Linked DNA regions of Actinokineospora alba. The main gene of each other region encodes a partner of the protein of the gene in region 2 in a complex. Links are inferred from orthologs where the notes say so. Each region holds a gene or a part of one and is shown on either strand. Other genes may lie near its edges.

Evidence for each region.
Region 1: the proteins of C8E96_RS31725 (region 2) and C8E96_RS07660 are in contact, whole or in part, in a solved structure (PDB 8BNU), measured with the Escherichia coli proteins. The link is inferred for Actinokineospora alba from one-to-one orthologs.

What each region holds. Positions count from the first base shown.
Region 1 is NZ_SNXU01000001.1:1,594,370-1,598,174, reverse strand. What follows is about bases 194-3,165. They hold C8E96_RS07660 (acetyl-CoA C-acetyltransferase), read right to left. Parts: upstream 2,334-3,165; coding sequence 1,053-2,333; downstream 194-1,052. Other genes in these bases: C8E96_RS07655 (3-oxoacyl-ACP reductase), read left to right, coding at 2,424-3,165; C8E96_RS07665 (ATP-binding protein), read right to left, coding at 194-929. In the rest of the region: more of C8E96_RS07665, read right to left, coding at 1-193; more of C8E96_RS07655, read left to right, coding at 3,166-3,767; C8E96_RS07650 (MaoC family dehydratase), read left to right, coding at 3,767-3,805.
Region 2 is NZ_SNXU01000001.1:7,040,900-7,044,832, forward strand. What follows is about bases 406-3,366. They hold C8E96_RS31725 (3-hydroxyacyl-CoA dehydrogenase NAD-binding domain-containing protein), read right to left. Parts: upstream 2,989-3,366; coding sequence 823-2,988; downstream 406-822. Other genes in these bases: C8E96_RS31720 (hypothetical protein), read left to right, coding at 422-772; C8E96_RS31730 (acetyl-CoA C-acetyltransferase), read right to left, coding at 3,008-3,366. Outside these bases: C8E96_RS31715 (AMED_5909 family protein), read left to right, coding at 105-356; more of C8E96_RS31730, read right to left, coding at 3,367-3,933. UniProt on the Escherichia coli protein: Catalyzes the formation of a hydroxyacyl-CoA by addition of water on enoyl-CoA. Also exhibits 3-hydroxyacyl-CoA epimerase and 3-hydroxyacyl-CoA dehydrogenase activities.

The DNA of each region.
Region 1 (3,805 bases), 5.4 Mb from region 2 along the record:
AGCTCCGCCTCCGCTTCCGGTGCCGCCACGGCGACGTCCTCGACCGTGATCGGGTCGTCGGGCGCCGCGTCCCATGCCGCTTTGCCGTACGCCTGGATGAAGTACGGGTAGCCGCCCGAGCGCTCGAACAGCGCGTCCAATGCCTCGGGCGTGATCCCGGCGTCCTCGCGGTCGACGGGCGCGAGCACGGCTTGATCCGCGTCGGTGCGGTCGAGGCGATCGATCCGCACGTACCGGAACAGCCGCTCGGAGTAGGACTTGCTGGCCGACAGCACCGCGGGCAGGTGCGGCAGGCCCGCGCCGACGACCACGAGCGGCGCACCCGACTGGGAAAGCTCGTGGCAGGCCGCGCACAGGGCGGAGATGTCGTCGGGGTTGATGTCCTGCATCTCGTCGATCAGCACCGCCACACCGGTGCCGACGTCCTGGGCCAGCTCGGCCACCTCGGTGAACAGCTCCACCAAGTCGATCTCGATGTCGCCGGAGTCCGCGCGGCCCTGCGTGGCCGGGACGTCGATGCCCGGCTGCCAGCGCTCGCGCAGCTTCGCGTTGTCGGGGTTTGCTTTCAAAGCAAAGGCTTTCAACACACCCAGCACGGACTCGACACGGTCGGGGGCCCGGTGGCGGACCGCGAGGTCGCGGACGGCTCGGTGCAGTGCGGCCGACAGCGGTCGGCGCAGGTCGGCGTCCGGTCGGGCCTCGATCTTGCCCGCGCCCCAGCCGCGGCGGACGGCCATCGAGCGGAGTTCGCCCAGCAGCACGGTCTTCCCCACGCCGCGCAGGCCGGTGAGGACGAGGCTGCGTTCCGGGCGGCCGCGGGCGACGCGTTCGAGGACCACCTCGAACGCCTTGAGTTCCTTCTCGCGACCGGCGAGCTCGGGCGGGCGTTGGCCCGCGCCGGGCGCGAACGGGTTGCGGACCGGGTCCATCATCCGACGGTATCGGCGTTTCTAGCGTCGACCCGATATTGACTGAGAATCCCCTACGGCGTGTCGACCGTTGGGGCCTCTACGGGTCTCTAGCCAGCTCGCTAGAGACCCGTAGAGGAGCTGCTACTTCTCGATGATCGCCGTGACGCCCTGGCCGCCGGCCGCGCAGATCGAGATGAGGCCCTTGCCGGACCCCTTCTCGTTCAGCAGCTTGGCCAGGGTCGCGACGATCCGGCCGCCGGTCGCGGCGAACGGGTGGCCCGCGGCGAGCGAGGAGCCGTTGACGTTGAGCTTCGCCCGGTCGATCGAGCCCAGCGGCTCGGTCAGCCCCAGCTTCTCCTTGGCGAACGCCACGTCCTCCCACGCCGCCAGCGTGGCCAGGACCTGCGACGCGAACGCCTCGTGGATCTCGTAGAAGTCGAAGTCCTGCAGCGTCATGCCCGCGCGGGCCAGCATGCGCGGCACGGCGTACGCGGGCGCCATGAGCAGGCCCTCGTCACCGTTGACGTAGTCGACCGCGGCGGTCTCGTAGAAGGTGAGGTAGGCGAGCACCGGGAGCTTGTGCTCCTTGGCCCACTGCTCCGAGGCCAGCAGCACCGCGGACGCGCCGTCGGTGAGCGGGGTGGAGTTGCCCGCCGTCATGGTGCCGTCCGCGCCGCCGAACGCGGGCTTGAGCTTCGCCAGCTTCTCCGCCGTCGACTCCGGGCGCAGGTTCTGGTCGCGCGAGAGGCCCTGGAACGGAGTGATCAGGTCGTCGAAGAAGCCCCGCTCGTAGGCGGCCGCGAGCTTCTGGTGGCTCGACGCCGCCAGCTCGTCCTGCGCCTCGCGGGTGATGCCCCAGGTCTTGGCGGTGATCGCCATGTGACCGCCCATGGACAGCCCGGTGCGCGGCTCGGAGTTCTCCGGGCGCTCCGGCATGAAGTGGCTCGGCCGGATCTTCGCCGCCAGCGCGAGCCGCTGACCCACGGTCTTGGCGTTGTTGAGCGCGATGAGGATGTGCCGCAGGTCGTCGTTGACCGCGAGCGGGGCGTCGCTGGTGGTGTCGACGCCACCCGCGATGGCCGAGTCGATCTGGCCGAGGGCGATCTTGTTGGCGACCTGCATGATTGCCTGGAGACCGGTGCCGCACGCCTGCTGGATGTCGTAGGCGGGGGTCTCCGGCGAGAGCTTGCTGCCGAGCACGCACTCGCGAGCGAGGTTGAAGTCGCGGCTGTGCTTGAGGACGGCACCGGCCGCGACCTCGCCGATCCGCTCACCCTGCAGGCTGAACCGGGCGACGAGCCCGTCCAGCGCGGCGGTGAACATGTCCTGGTTGGAAGCCTTGGCGTAGGGCCCGTTTGACCGCGCGAACGGAATCCGGTTCCCGCCGAGAATCGCTACGCGGCGGACGCGAGTGGGGGCCATCTCTCCTCCTGAGCACAGGTTTACATCTGCGGGTAGCATCATAACCTACTCTAGAGTAGGTTTACTAGCGAGTAGGGAGGCGTAAAACGGATGACTGACCGCTACCAACAGTTCAGCACTTCCGGCGTCGGACGGCTTCTCGTGAAGCGTCTCGGACTGCCGAACCCCGAGCCGCTGCGCCGGTACAAGAGTGGCGAGCCCGCTCTGACCGGCCCGGCGCTGGTCGGGGGCACCGGACGACTGGTCGACGCCATCGGCTCGGTGTTGAAATCGGCAGGTATAGAGGTCCTGACCGCACCGGCCGGGGGCGACACCCAAAAGTACGGCGGACTCGTCTTCGACGCGACCGGAATCACTGACCCCACCCAGCTGCGGGCGCTCTACGACTTCTTCCACCCGGTGATGCGCTCCATCACGCCGTCGGGTCGGATCGTCGTCCTCGGCACGCCGCCGGAGAGCGCGACCGCCGCGGGCGAGATCATCGCCCAGCGTTCGCTTGAAGGCTTCACGCGCTCGCTCGGCAAGGAACTCAAGCGCGGCGCCACCGCCCAGCTTGTCTACGTCCAGCCCGGTGCGGAGGACAAGGTCGAGTCGACCCTGCGCTTCCTGCTCTCGGCCAAGTCGGCCTACGTCGACGGCCAGGTCATCCGGATCGGCACGCACGGCGGCGCCGTCACCGAGCCGGAGAGCTGGACCGCCCCGCTCGCGGGCAAGGTCGCGCTCGTCACCGGCGCCTCCCGCGGCATCGGCGCGGCTATCGCCGAGGTACTCGCCCGCGACGGCGCGCACGTCATCGCGCTCGACATCCCGGCCCAGGGCGGCGACCTCGCGAAGGTCGCCAACAAGGTCGGCGGTTCGACGTTCCAGCTCGACGTCACCGCGGCCGACGCGCCCGCCAAGCTGATCGAGTACCTGAAGACCCGCCACGGCGGCGTCGACATCGTGGTGCACAACGCGGGCATCACCCGGGACAAGACGCTGGCGAACATGAAGGAAGGCGCCTGGGACTCGGTCCTGGCCGTCAACCTGACCAGCCAGCTCAAGGTCAACGAGGCGCTGCTCGCCGAGGGTGTGCTCCGCGAGGGTGGACGCATCATCGGGGTGTCCTCGATCGCCGGTATCGCGGGCAACCTGGGGCAGACCAACTACGGCACCAGCAAGGCCGCCGTGATCGGCATGGTCAACGCCTACGCCGACGAGTACGCCGCCAAGGGCATCACGATCAACGCCGTCGCGCCGGGCTTCATCGAGACCCAGATGACCGCGGCGGTGCCGCTGTTCATCCGCGAAGCCGGTCGCCGGATGAACTCGATGCAGCAGGGTGGCCTGCCGGTGGACGTCGCCGAGACGATCGCCTGGTACGCCAGCCCGGCCTCCGGCGCGGTCAACGGCAACGTCGTGCGCGTCTGCGGCCAGAGCCTGCTGGGGGCGTGATGGTGGAGCTGAAGGAGTCGCCGAACCTGGGGCTGCTG
Region 2 (3,933 bases):
GTAGCTCAGAGTCGCTGCTCAACGCGGCTTTGCGCCATTTCTGCGCCACTCGCTGCACCCGAGATGCTGTGGTTCACAGTGATCGCCGGCGGTTGAGTCAAGTCATGCCACGTCCGACGTCGCCGAAGACGCTTTCGCAGACCCACGAGCTGGTGATGAGCTTCCGGCCCGCCTACACCGCGCCGCCCGCCGACTGGAAAGCGTTCCGCGAGAAAGCCGCCCGGCTCTACACCGAGATCGCCGACATCGACCGCCACCACCATCATGAGGCGATGGCTTGGGCGAGTTCGGAGCGCGAGAAGGCGGCGGAGATCGGGCGCGCGATGAGGGAGGCGCGGGCCGTCGAAGCAAAATGAGGCGACTTCGGCGGTGTCCTCCGCCGACAATCCACCGCGAACGCCGCCGACCGGAGAGCCGAACCATGAGCCAGGACCGAACGACCACCCTGTGGCGCCCCACGGGCCCGGAGGAGCTCGACCTGCTCCGCCAGGCGGACTGGCGGCGGTGGCCGCCCCGGCTCCCCGAGCAGCCGATCTTCTACCCAGTCCTCAACGAGGACTACGCGATCAAGATCGCAAAGGAGTGGAATGTCCCCCACCACGGCGCCGGCTACGTGACCAGGTTCGAGGTCGACACCGAGTTCCTGACCAGGTATCCCGTTCAGCAGGCAGGCGGCCGAACCATTCTCGAACTCTGGGTTCCCGCCGAGGAGCTCGACGAGTTCAACGACCACATCGTCGGTCCCATCGAACTCATCCACGAGTTCCGATAGGAAAGGGCTGCCCACCGCCGAAGCGGTGGGCAGCCCTCATCACCAGCGACTTACTCGAAGATCTCGCCCTTCTCAGCCTTCTCCACCAGCGAAGCAGGCGGGAGGAACCGGTCCCCGTAACGCTCGGCCAGCTCACGCGAGCGGGCAACGAAGCCAGGGATGCCGCCCGGGTAACCGTTGATGTACTGGATGACACCACCGGTCCAGGGCGGGAACCCGATGCCGAAGATGGACCCGATGTTGGCGTCCGGCACGGTCCGCAGAACTTCCTCGTCGAAGCACTTGACGGTCTCAAGGCCTTCCGCGAAGAGCATGCGCTCCTGCATGTCCTTGAACGGGACCTCCACGGTGCCCGCCGCGAAGGCGTCGGCGAGGCCCGGCCACAGGCCGGTGCGCTTGCCCTCGTCGTCGTACTCGTAGAAGCCCGCGCCCGAGGAGCGGCCCTTGCGGTCGAACTCGTCGATCAGGCGGTCCAGCACGCCCTCCGACGGGTGGACGTCCCACGTGCCGCCCGCGGCCTCGATGGCCGCGCGGGTCTCCTGCCGGATCTTGCGCGGCAAGGTGAACGTGAGCTCGTCGAGCAGCTGCAGCGGCGCGGCCGGGTAGCCCGCCTGCAGGCCCGCCTGCTCGATCGACGACGGCGCGACGCCCTCGCCGACCATCGCGACGGCCTCGTTGATGAAGGTGCCGATCACGCGGCTGGTGAAGAAGCCGCGGCTGTCGTTGACGACGATCGGGGTCTTCTTGATCTGCAGCGTGTAGTCGAAAGCCTTGGCCAGCGCGACATCGCTGGTCTTCTCGCCGACGACGATCTCCACCAGCGGCATCTTGTCGACCGGGGAGAAGAAGTGCAGGCCGATGAAGTCCTCCTGCCGCTTCACCCCCGTCGCCAGGTCGGTGATCGGCAGCGTCGAGGTGTTGGAGCCCAGCAGCGCGTCGGGCGCGACCAGGTCCTCGATCTCGCCGAAGACCTTCTTCTTCAGGTCCGGGGACTCGAAGACGGCCTCCACGACCAGGTCCACACCGGCCACGTCGGCCGGGTCGGCCGTGGGCGTGATGCGGGCCAGGACCTCGTCGGCCTTCTCCTGGGTGAGCTTGCCCCGGGACACGGCCTTGGCGAGGATCTTCTCCGAGTACGCCTTGCCCTTCTGCGCCGACTCAAGGGAAACGTCCTTGAGCACGACCTCGATCCCCGCGCGGGCACTGGAGTACGCGATACCCGCGCCCATCATCCCGGCGCCCAGCACCGCGACCCGGCGAGCCGTGTACTGCGGCTGGCCGTCGGGACGGCTGTTGCCCTTGTTGATGGCCTGCAGGTCGAAGAAGAACGCCTTGGTCATGTTCTTCGCGACCTGGCCGACGACAAGGTCCACAAAGTACTGCGTCTCGATCTTCTGCGCGGTGTCGATGTCGACCTGGCAACCCTCGATCACCGTCGCGAGGATGTTGCGCGGGGCGGGCATCGGCGCACCCTTGAGCTGCTTGCGCAGGTTCGCCGGGAACGCGGGCAGGTTCGCCGCGAACGCCGGGTGCGACGGGGCGCCACCGGGGATCTTGAAGCCCTTGCCGTCCCACGGCTGCTGCGCGGCGGGGTTGGCCTTGATCCACGCCTTCGCGGACGCGATCAGCTCCTCCGGGGTGGACACGGTCTCGTTGACCAAGCCCAGTTCCTTGGCCTTGGCGGGCTTGTGCCGCTGACCCTGCAGCAGCACATTGAGCAGCGCGCTCTGGATGCCGATCAGCCGCGGCACGCGGACACAGCCGCCGCCACCGGGCAGCAGGCCCAGCCCGACCTCGGGCAGGCCGATCTCGCTGCCCTTGACGTCGAGCGCGACCCGGTAGTGCGTGGCCAGCGCGAGTTCCAGGCCACCGCCGAGCGCGGCGCCGTTGATGGCGGCCACGACCGGCTTGCCGAGGGTCTCCAGCCGACGGAAGTCGGCCTTCATGCCGTCGCAGCGCTCGGTGATGGCCTGCGCGTCATCCGGACCGGCCGTGATGAGCATCCGCAGGTCGCCGCCCGCGAAGAAGGTCTTCTTCGCCGAGGTGAGCACGACACCGGTGATGGAGTCCTTTTCGGACACCAGGCGGTCGACGGTCTCGGTGAGCGCCACCCGGAAGGTGTCGTTCATCGTGTTGGCCGACTGGCCCGGGTCGTCCATCGTCAGGGTCACGATGCCGTCGGCGTCGGACTCCCACTTGAACATGTTCTCAGTCATCTGTGTGTTCTCTCCGGGATCAGACGCGCTCGATGATGGTCGCGACGCCCATGCCGCCGCCGATGCACAGGGTGATGAGGGCGCGCCGGGCGCCGCGCCGCTCCAGCTCGTCGACCATGGTGCCGGTGATCATCGCGCCGGTCGCGCCGAGCGGGTGGCCCATGGCGATCGAGCCGCCGTTGACGTTGATCTTCTCGTGCGGGATCTTCAGGTCCTTCATGAACTTGAGGACCACCGCGGCGAAGGCCTCGTTGAGTTCCCACAGGTCGATGTCGTCGGGCGTCAAACCCGCCAGTGCCAACGCCTTCTGCGCGGCCGGGGTCGGGCCGGTCAGCATGATGGTCGGCTCGGCGCCGGTCACCGCGGCGGAGACGACGCGCGCGCGCGGGGTCAGGCCCGCGGCCCGACCGGCTTCCTCGTTGCCGATGAGCACCAGCGCGGCGCCGTCGACGATGCCCGAGGAGTTCGCGGCGGTGTGCACGTGGTTGATCTTCTCGACCCAGTGGTACTTCTGCAGCGCCACCGCGTCGAAGCCGCCCATGTCGCCGATGCCCGCGAACGACGGCCCGAGCTTGCCCAGACCCTCCACAGTGGACTCGGGGCGCATGTGCTCGTCGTGGTCGAGGATCGTCACGCCGTTGCGGTCCTTCACCGGGACCACGGACTTGGCGAAGTAGCCCGCCGACCACGCCGCCGCCGCGCGCTTCTGCGACTCGACGGCGTAGGAGTCGACGTCGTCGCGGCTGAAGCCCTCGATGGTGGCGATGAGGTCGGCACTGATGCCCTGCGGGACGAAGTACGAGTCGTAGTTCGTCTCCGGGTCGTTGAACCAGGCGCCGCCGTCGGAGCCCATCGGCACGCGCGACATCGACTCGACGCCGCCGGCGATCATGAGCTGGTTCCAGCCGGAGCGGACCTTCTCGGCCGCGGTGTTGACCGCTTCGA